3 regions of the Synechococcus sp. KORDI-52 genome follow, and region 3 is predicted to be linked to each of the others. Evidence: predicted binding sites of a transcription regulator. Region 3 holds the regulator's gene; each other region holds the start of a gene.
The links. The regulator NtcA, encoded in region 3, controls nitrogen genes in cyanobacteria. The targets are predictions, from matches to a motif close to GTANCNNNNGNTAC.
Positions count from the first base shown of each region.

Region 1 (3,271 bases), 700 kb from region 3:
CATGGGGTCGATTGATGACAACAGCTCTGGAGGCTCCTACGGCTATCGGATGTCCAAGGTGGCACTCAACATGGCCGGAAAATCGTTGGCGATTGATCTGGAACCGCGGGGCATCGCCGTGGCGATTTTGCATCCTGGATTGGTGCGCACCCGCATGATCCGCTTCAATCCAAGTGGTATTTCGCCTGAGCAGGCGGTGACGGGTTTGTTGGCTCGAATCGATGGCTTGACCATGGCCACCAGCGGCAGCTTCTGGCATGCCAACGGTGCGTTGTTGCCGTGGTGAGACAGGAGATACCGTTTGGGATTTGACCCGCGCCATTGGTCAGGCGGCCGTTCAGAACAACGGGTCACGAGCAACGTTGAGGCGTTGCTGGCCGAGAACGATGTTCTGCGTCGCGAGGTGTCGCGGCTCAGCCGTGAGTTGGAGCGACTTCAACGTCAGCAACGCCAACGCTCTCGTCAGGACCCCAGCTCGCAGCGCCCTTGGGGCGAACCATCGGCCCAGCCACCACCACGCATCAGCCGCCAACAGGTGCAGGCATGGGGGCAGTCCCTCGCTCAGCAGTCGGGATGGTCAGCTCTGCGTCAGCGCGGGTTGGAGCTGTTGATTGATCAGCTCAACCGCAGCAGTTTTCCTGCCCGCTTGACCCTTGAACAGAGACTGGACCGGCTGGTTCCGGGTTTGGGAACTGATGTTCTGGCTGCAGTGGGAGCCAAGCCCAACAAACAAACAACGGCAGTTCTGGCGGCGTTTGCCTTGTTTGGTGTTCGCGCCATTGAATGGCTGGATGAAGATCCACGGCGGGTGGTGGAGCAGCTGCGTCAGCGCCAAGACCGTTCAAGCTCCAGCCGGCAGGGTCGCCGCACCCGAAGTGATCAACGGCGAACGGATCGTGTGGGTTCGGTTCACCCCCGTGATTCACGCATGGCCGCTTTAAGGGTCCTGGGTCTGGATGCCAACGCGTCTCTGGTGGAGATCAAGCAGGCGCATCGAAAACTGGTGAAGCAGCACCATCCCGATCTCGGTGGTTCGGCTGAAGCGTTTCGACGCGTCAATGAGGCTTATCAGGCGTTGGTTCAATAACGCGTTGGTTCAGGGATGCTGCTCTGGATGGATTGATTGCTGTTGTCCGATGATTAGGGGGTAGCGCTAGGTCGAGTTGATGCCGGTGGAAGTTGGGGTGGTGCTGATTGGAGCTGGTTTTGCTGTGGGTGTGTCCCTCGCCGTCGCGGTTTGGTTTGAACGTTGGAAGGCCAAACAGCAGGATCCTGAAGGCAAATGAACCCATTAAAAAACCCCGCCGATGCGGGGCTTGAACGTGTTCGTCGTGCTGTTGTCAGCTGGCGACTTTCTGACCGCGATAAACAAGAACAGGACGCTGGACGTTGGACGCAGCAGCGTTGTTCTGGTTGTACTTCTGGCCGCGATAGGTCAGGGTCATGATGGGTTCCTCGAAGCAAGCTCAGGTCCCCGTTCCATGGCCTGAGTCGAACTGCGCCTCGCCGAAGACGAGGTGAACGTGATTGGGTAGCGGTTGCCACAAACCCTCTATAGAGGGGTTGTCCATCCACGTGTCGTTCAGGCTGTTACAGAACACGAATTCCGGTCGGGCAGGCCTTCGGACGGCTCAAGCAGGTTTGGGCGGTGTGTGCACTGGGCGTGGTTTGAGTTGCGGTGCTTTTGGGGTTGCATTCGTGATGGTCTGCAACTGAGTGTGGCTGGCACTGATTTGCGTCATCACGGCTGGAGATGAATTGCTTTTATTGTGTCGCTGCTTGCATGAACGGAATGATGGATCGGCTACCGATCGTGTTGTTCGAGCTCTGATCAACCCTTCACGGACGCAAAGCTTCTATTAATTTGTTGTTCTGCCGAACAGTTCGTCTGCGGTTGAGTGATTTCTGATGCTTACTCAATGTGAAGCTGCTGGCGCCCAAAGCCTCCCCTCGTACCGTATGTGGACATCAGTTTTAGGGGCCATGAACAGCTCTCAGAACAGGGATGACTGGGTGAGGGCGCAGCATCACAAATTCAATAAGCCCATTGATGTGGACACCTTGATGTGGGTGCGCAATCGCTTGATGCGTTTGGAAGTCGAGGCCCGTTGGGCCGACCGTATTTGTGTGTTTGAGGAGTTCTTTCCCAACGATGCGATCATTCCGCGCATTTAACCTCAGCCATGCTTGAACTGTTTGGGTCTGGATCAAGACCCAGAAGTGCTTCGTGATCGATCACCTTGCCTTCGTCGTCGGTCGCCGATCAGACAGATTTTTAAGGCTTCTGCCGCGATCCTTGCCCTAGCTGATTGAAAGATGATGGGCCGCAGTTCCTGGTTGAACAATCCCACCCGCTGTTCAGCAGCCTCCACCTGGCAGCCTCAGAAACCATCCGATTCTTCTGTGCAAGCTCCAGAGAAGTCCTCCAGCACCATGGCTCAGCCCAATTCATCGAGCATCTCCTGAGAAGCCTCATGTTGGAAGCCGTTGATATGTTTGGTGAAGCCTTCTCCCTGGATGGTGTTGCTCCAGGAATTCCGACCACACCCGAGTGGGTTTAAGCTAAATCACCCTCGCTGCCGTTGATGCCAGATCTGTTGGCCTTCATGCTCGGGCAGCTTGAAATCAGCAATCTCACAGCGGCCTTTCTTGTCCTGGTGGCTGTTGTCTTTGTGGGCAGTTTCGCTGTGGTGTCGTTGCAGACCGGTGAGCTGATCAAACCACCCAAAAATGGCTGACTCGTTTGAGTTGAATGGCCGGCAGATCGTGCTGAAGGCATCCAGCGATCGTGTCGTCGCTGAACGGGTGGTGCGTCACATTCAACGGCGCATTGAAGACGACGACTGGCGGCCCTACACCTGCAAGGCCGATGCCGTTCAAGCTTGGTTCCGTCTCGGAGGCATTCGGGCTCAAGTGCTTGAGGCTTTGAACCTGATCTGATCGCGCTTGGAAGTTCAGAACGATCCCAGCAACTGAGTCATCGCTGCTGCGGCACCGATTCCACCAAAGAACAGCACCAATGGCAGAAACACTGGCCATCGCACAGATGAGTTGGTGTCCATAGAGCGGGTTTGAACTCAAAAGACGTTATTCATCCCTTCTTCTCTGTGGCGATGGCGACCGTTTCCGTGCCATGGCTGCATGATGTGAGCCCTCCCCAACCGTCTCTGTTTGGACGATGCTTGAGCTTTCCAAGGCCGCTATCGGTAATTCCTCTCATGTGGTTGTGATCGGTGCTGGCTGGGCGGGGTGGGGTGCTGCAAAAGCTCTC
Region 1 covers NZ_CP006271.1:2,064,384-2,067,654, reverse strand. The annotation lists gene KR52_RS10535 (SDR family oxidoreductase) at 1-286, shown strand, start outside; gene KR52_RS10530 (J domain-containing protein) at 302-1,087, shown strand; gene KR52_RS13795 (DUF4278 domain-containing protein) at 1,341-1,445, opposite strand; gene KR52_RS10525 (hypothetical protein) at 1,984-2,175, shown strand; gene KR52_RS14825 (hypothetical protein) at 2,586-2,738, shown strand; gene KR52_RS10515 (hypothetical protein) at 2,731-2,940, shown strand; gene KR52_RS10510 (FAD-dependent oxidoreductase) at 3,179-3,271, shown strand, end outside.
Region 1: KR52_RS13795 (DUF4278 domain-containing protein) is a predicted target of NtcA. The motif match lies at 1,532-1,545, and genes of this name have one in related genera.

Region 2 (3,271 bases), 350 kb from region 3:
ATCTGCGGCGAGGCCAACGTGCTGCCGAGCAGCACCAACCCCACCCGGCCCTACACCCGCAACACGCTCGAGGAACACCTCGACATGCTGATGGTGTGCCACCACCTCGATCCGAAGATCCCTGAAGACGTGGCCTTCGCCGAATCGCGGATCCGGCGCGAAACGATCGCCGCCGAAGACATCCTTCACGACCTGGGCGCCTTCTCGATCATCGCCAGCGACTCCCAGGCCATGGGCCGCGTGGGCGAGGTGATCACCCGCACCTTCCAGACCGCCCACAAGATGAAGGTGCAGCGCGGTGCCCTGCCGGAAGACTCCGCTCGCAACGACAACCACCGGCTGAAGCGCTACATCGCCAAGGTGACGATCAACCCAGCGTTGGCCCACGGCATCAGCTCCGAAGTGGGGTCGATCGAAACGGGCAAACTCGCCGATCTGGTGCTTTGGAAGCCGGGCTTCTTCGGCATTCGCCCAGAACTGGTGGTGAAGGGCGGTTCGATCGTCTGGGCCCAGATGGGCGACGCCAACGCTTCCATTCCCACCCCCGGCCCGGTGCACGGCCGGCCGATGTTCGGCGCTTTTGGCAAAGCCCTCGCCCCCAGTTGTCTCACCTTTGTAAGTGAAGCAGCCATGGATGCCGATATCCAACGCCAGCTGGGGCTGGAGCGCACCTGCATGGCGGTGAAGGAGACCCGCAGCGTCGGCAAGAGCGCCCTGAAGCTGAATTCAGCGCTGCCCAAGGTGAGCGTGGACCCGCAGACCTATGAGGTGTTCGCCGACGGTGAACTGCTCACCTGCGAGCCCGCTGAGGTGCTGCCCCTCGCCCAGCGCTATCTCCTGCTTTGAGCCCCACGCTGCTGGTGGTCCAACACGTGGACCACGAAGACGCCGCACTGGTGGGAGCACTGGCCCGACAACGGGGTATGACCCTTCAGACCCTGAGGCCCAACCGGGGCGAGACCCTGCCGGATCCCAGGGCGTGTACGAACAGCATCGCCCTCGTGCTCGGTGGTCCGATGAGCGTGAACGATCGCGACCAACCGGACATGGACTGGCTGCGACAGGAACTGGACTGGCTGAGGGCCTGGCACCAGCAACGCCGACCGGTGCTGGGCATCTGCCTGGGGGCGCAGCTCTTGGCTGCTGCTGCAGGGGGCAGCGTGCGACCGCTGCAGGTGGGAGCACCACCACAGCAGCTCAAGGAACTGGGCCTCGGCGCGATCCACTGGATCGCGGATCCAGTTGATGAGGCTCTGCTCAAAGGGCAACAAAGCAGCAGCCTGGTGCTGCATTGGCATGGCGATCGGATCCAACTGCCGGCTGATGCAACCCTGCTGGGTTCATCGCTGCACTGTGCAGAACAGGTGTTTCGGATCGGAGCCCACGCCATTGGCCTGCAGTGCCACCTCGAGATCGACGGTGATGCTCTGCAACGCTGGATCGCCAACGACCATGACTACGTGGTGAGCGCCATTGGACCTGGAGGGCCCGATCGCCTGACCCGGGACTGGCGCAGGCTGGGCGCGACGCTCCAGGAGCAAGGCCGACTCTTCTTCGAGGCTGCGCTCGATCAGCTGGTTGAGATCAGCGAGGCCCACTAATTCCTACGGACAAAAGTAAACAGAACCGAAAACTTTTCTGAACAGGTATCACTGCGAACATCACCCAACCGGCGCAGGCGCTTCAATTGTTTTGTAGCAACAGCTACCGATCGTTCACTTCGCATCACGCGAAGCGCAGTTCGCCTCAGGCCATGGAACGGGGACCTGAGCTTGCTTCGAGGACCATCCCATGACCACCCTTCTCTATCGCGGGCACCAGTACCAGCAAAGCAATGCCAGCCAGGGGAAACCCGGCGTCCAACTGGTCTACCGCCGCAACGTGTACCAAGCGCGTCAGATCAGCAACAGCCCAAGTCAGGCGAAGCTCACCTACCGCGGCGTGAACTACACCCGCTAGGCCAACTTCTCAATCCGTAGCAAGGGGGACAAATTCAATTCAATGAATAGGGCGTAATAGGTTCAGCTTCAGCAACGACGTTGGACCTCATCGCTTCTCGCCTCGATCAAGGCCTCGTGCGGGTGAATCCCTCCAGCGTGCACGGCGTGTTCTGGCTGCAAACCCACTTTCCTTCTCAAGAATGGGATTCATTGCTGTCTGGGCAAGCCGCCTTTGGCATGGATTGCATTGACGATCTGATCACCGATGCACGTCAGGCTGGCTTGAACGTTGAGTGGGAAGCTTCCGTTCCCAACTGAATCCTCTGATTTCAAATCAGTCCTGCACACAGCTGTGTTGCAGGACTTTTTAGTGTTGCAAGAGATAGAGAAGGCTCAAGCCACCAAACGGTTGAGCATCGGCAACTCCGACAGTTCATCCCTCCACTCCTGAGCCCAAAGCGCTTGGCTGCGTTCGTACACTTCCATCAACTGCCCCACGGCACGCTCATCGAAATCAACGCGCAGATCCAACAGCGGGAAAGCAGCTTCACCACTCACCTGCACCGCTGCTGAAGTGCAAAGGCTGGAGCGGTGATCACCACCAGCGGCTTCCCCAGCCTGCAGAGCAAGCATCAACCGGCGGCCCAGTTTCAAACTGGGGTTACTGGTCAAAAAGGCCTGCTCCATCGCCTCCAACACGCCTTCGTCCGCCAAGCAATTGCCGGCAACAGACAGATCACGATGATGGCGATGCCCTGCCCAAGGGCCACAATCCTGACCCGTCCAACAGGCTGTGCGACCGTCCAGATCAATCAGATGAAACTGACGCCGATCACGGTGCTGATCATCCGCCAGAAGGCTGCCCAGAACGCTCTCGGCATCCGAACTCTGCTCCAGGCGCTCAAGACCACAAATCCCCAGATACGGATTGGTGTGGGCCTGGGTGGCGACCGCACCAACCCCGGCGCGGATGTGGGGCACGGTGGATCCAACGGCCAGATGACAGGTGGCAACGGCCACGCCAAAACGACCGTTGCTGGGATCACGGGCCAGGATCGAAAAGGTCACGGCAGCTGACGGTCGAGCCGTTGCAACGTTTCCAGCAGCACCGCAGTGCCCGCCCAACACTGTTCGTCACTGGTGAACTCGGCAGCTGAATGACTCAAGCCGCCCCGGCTGGGCACAAAAATCATGCCCATCGGCCAACGACGGCCAACCTCCTGTGCATCGTGGCTGGCTCGGCTGGGGAGATGGCTGTGGGAGAGGCCAAGATCGGCTGCTGCCTCGGCAATCGTGGCCATCACCAGGGTATCGGCAGGGGTGGGATCAAC
Region 2 covers NZ_CP006271.1:544,753-548,023, reverse strand. The annotation lists gene ureC (urease subunit alpha) at 1-846, shown strand, start outside; gene KR52_RS02735 (type 1 glutamine amidotransferase) at 861-1,601, shown strand; gene KR52_RS13500 (DUF4278 domain-containing protein) at 1,792-1,959, shown strand; gene KR52_RS02730 (hypothetical protein) at 2,040-2,258, shown strand; gene KR52_RS02725 (DUF1028 domain-containing protein) at 2,334-3,008, opposite strand; gene KR52_RS02720 (Zn-dependent hydrolase) at 3,005-3,271, opposite strand, start outside.
Region 2: KR52_RS13500 (DUF4278 domain-containing protein) is a predicted target of NtcA. The motif match lies at 1,695-1,708, and genes of this name have one in related genera.

Region 3 (3,271 bases):
CCGGCGAGGAGAGACAGAGAGGCACCTCGGGCCGCAGCCAGACAAGGCCGCCACAGAGTTGAACGCGACCGGCGGGTCCCTGTTGCACGCCCCCTTTAAGGAACTGACTGATCAGAACACGACTGCCCAAGCCGGCGGCACGCATGGCTTGGCTGAGCACACTGGCGAAACTGCCTCGGTAGGGCGCCGTGTGCACCTGCAACTGCCCTTCGGGTGCCACCACATACAAAGGTGGTGGGTCGGAGACGGCAGGCAAGGAAGTGAAGCCGGCGCGCTGCAGAGCCTGCTGATCCCGATCCAGGGAGTTCTGGAAGGCTTGGGGGTCGACAAGGCTTGTGGTCATCGCGGCAACATCCGTCCGGGCGACCCCGGCAAGACCTTGAATGTAGCGGCGAGATGACATTCCACAAGGGGATTGACACCACCCATGGTGTTTGAACAGGGCGAGAACCAACCGCCTGCGAGGCTTGAACAACTGCACACCACCAATGAGCCAACCACCTGGACACCGCACCGATGGTCGAAGCCCGCGGCAGTTGCGACCGTTCTCGGTGAGCTGGAATCCCATGGGGTTTGCCTTGAGCTCCCTAGTGGTTCACACCGGTCGAACCGCTGTTCTCTGCAGCGTCTGCCTGGAGGAGAAGGTCCCCCGCTGGCGCAAGGGAGAGGGGTTGGGATGGCTCAGCGCCGAATACCGGTTGCTCCCGGGCTCCACGCCGCAGCGGCAATCCCGAGAGTTGATGAAACTGTCGGGCCGAACGCAGGAGATTCAACGGCTGATCGGCCGCAGCCTGCGCGCCGTGATCGACATGGAGCGCCTTGGGGAGCGCACCTTGCTGATCGACTGCGATGTGATCCAGGCCGATGCCGGCACCCGGACGGCGTCGATCACCGGGGCTTGGCTGGCCCTTGAACAGGCCTGCCGGTCGCTCGTGCAGCAAGGAGTGCTGGAACAATCACCCCTGGTCGACCAGGTGGCTGCCGTGTCCGTCGGCCTTGTGAATGGCGAAGCCTTGCTGGATCTCGACTACAGCGAGGACAGCAGGGCTGAGGTGGACCTGAATGTTGTGCAGGCTGGCGATGGTCGCCTGCTGGAGATTCAAGGAACAGCGGAAGGAGCCCCCTTCAGCCGCAGCCAGCTCAATGATTTGCTGGATCTTGCGGAGCCGGGCCTGACATCCTTGATGCAGGCGCAACATGGAGCCTTGAACGAGCACAGCAGCTTTACGTAATAACGGCTACATGGCGGCCACCGATGGCTCCGTAACTTCGCTTCATCAGGGGGGTTGTCATGACCAGTAGCCGAGGTTTCAGCCGATACGCCCCACAGATGGTGGCTCCAGCTCCCAGTCCAGAGCCGGCCAATCGCTCCCTGTTGGAGATCATCCGCGATCTGGATGGCGCCAGCAGTGAGCTGGTGGACCGCAACAAGACAATCTTTTTTCCCGGAGATCCCGCCGAACGGGTGTATCTGATCCGCCGGGGAGCTGTTCGCCTCTCCCGCGTGTATGAATCAGGCGAAGAGATCACGGTGGCCCTGCTCCGCGAGAACAGCCTTTTCGGGGTGCTCTCCTTGCTGACCGGTCAACGATCCGATCGCTTCTATCACGCAGTGGCCTTCACCAGGGTTGAGATGGTGACAGCACCGGCGACATCCGTGAAGGCCGCCATCGAAGCGGACACCAGCGTTGGGCTGCGCTTGCTTCAGGGCCTGTCCAGCCGGATTCTTCAGACCGAAACAATGATCGAAACCCTGACCCACAGGGACATGTCTTCGCGTCTGGTGAGCTTCTTGCTGGTGCTGTGCAGAGATTTCGGCGTGGCCGATGAGCTGGGCATCACCATCGATCTGCGCCTGTCGCATCAAGCCATCGCTGAAGCGATTGGCTCAACCCGCGTCACAATCACGCGTCTGCTGGGAGACTTGCGCCAATCCGGTCTGGTTCAGATTGATCGCAAAAAAATCACCGTTCTGGATCCGATCGCTCTGGCCAAACGCTTCAGCTAGACAGCAACGCGACCGACAGGTGCAGCCATGAGCGGCTGGGCGTTAATCCTCGTTCTCCTGGTCCTCGGAGGCGTGCTGTCGACCCTGGGTGACCGGTTGGGCAGCCGCGTTGGCAAAGCCAGGCTGAGCTTGTTCAAAATGCGCCCGCGGCGAACCGCCGTTCTGATCACAGTGCTGACTGGCAGCCTGATCAGCGCACTGTCGCTCGGCCTGCTGCTGCTGGTGAGCCGCCAGCTGAGGGTGGGACTGTTTGAACTTGATGCTCTGCAAGCCCGGCTCCAGGACAGCCGACGGCAGCTCGATGCAGCCGAACGGGAACGGGACAAGACCCGAACGGACACCAAGCGGATTGCTGCTGAGCTCAAGCAGGCGCAGCAACGGGCGGACACCCTGCGCCTTGAACTGGCTCCGCTTCAGGACGAACGCGCCCAACTCGAGGCCGAGCGCGAACGATTAACCCGCGATATCGCCTCCCGCGATGCCGATATCCAGCGAACGGAAGCTGAATTGAAGAGTGTGCGCAGCCGCATCCGATCCGGTGAGCAGGAACTCAAGGATCTCGAACGCAATCTGGTCGCCCTCAGACGTGGGTCGGTGGTGATCAGCAGCGGACAGACCTTGGCGCGAGCAACGGTTCGGCTCGACGCTCCAGAGCAAGCAAAACTCGCTGTCGACAGGCTGCTTCAGGAAGCCAATCTCAATGCCTACGCCAAGGTGAGGCCGGGTGAAGCCCCCAAACGCCAGTTGATCCGCGTCCCCCGCAGCGACGTGCAACGGCTGCAAAGCATCATCCGAGAACCGGACACCTGGGTGATCTCACTGCGCTCCGCCACCAATGTGCTGCGCGGCGAAACGGCGGTGTACGCCTTCCCCGAGGTGCGTCCCAACCGTCGGGTGGCGCAAAGCGGGGACGTGCTGGCCACCACCACACTGCAACAGGATGAACGCACTCCGGAGAGCATCCGCACACGCCTGAACCTTCTCCTGGCTTCGGCCTATGCGGAGGTGCAACGGCGGGGATCCCTCACGGAAGGGCTGCAGTTTGATGGATCGGCCGTCTCTCAACTGGCCCAGAGTCTGATGGAAGAGCCCAGCCAAAGCGTGATCTTGAAGGTGATTGCTTCTGGGGTCAGCGAGAGCGCCGATCCTGTGGTCGTCAAGATTGAGGCCTCCCGATGAAGCGGGTTGCGGTGCTCGATCCAGGCCGCTGCAAGTGTGGCCTGGTGCTGGCCGATCTTGATCTTGGACTTGTCCGCGAGGGCC
Region 3 covers NZ_CP006271.1:194,105-197,375, forward strand. The annotation lists gene KR52_RS01080 (cob(I)yrinic acid a,c-diamide adenosyltransferase) at 1-343, opposite strand, end outside; gene rph (ribonuclease PH) at 489-1,232, shown strand; gene ntcA (global nitrogen regulator NtcA) at 1,292-2,008, shown strand; gene KR52_RS01095 (DUF3084 domain-containing protein) at 2,036-3,187, shown strand; gene KR52_RS01100 (resolvase) at 3,184-3,271, shown strand, end outside.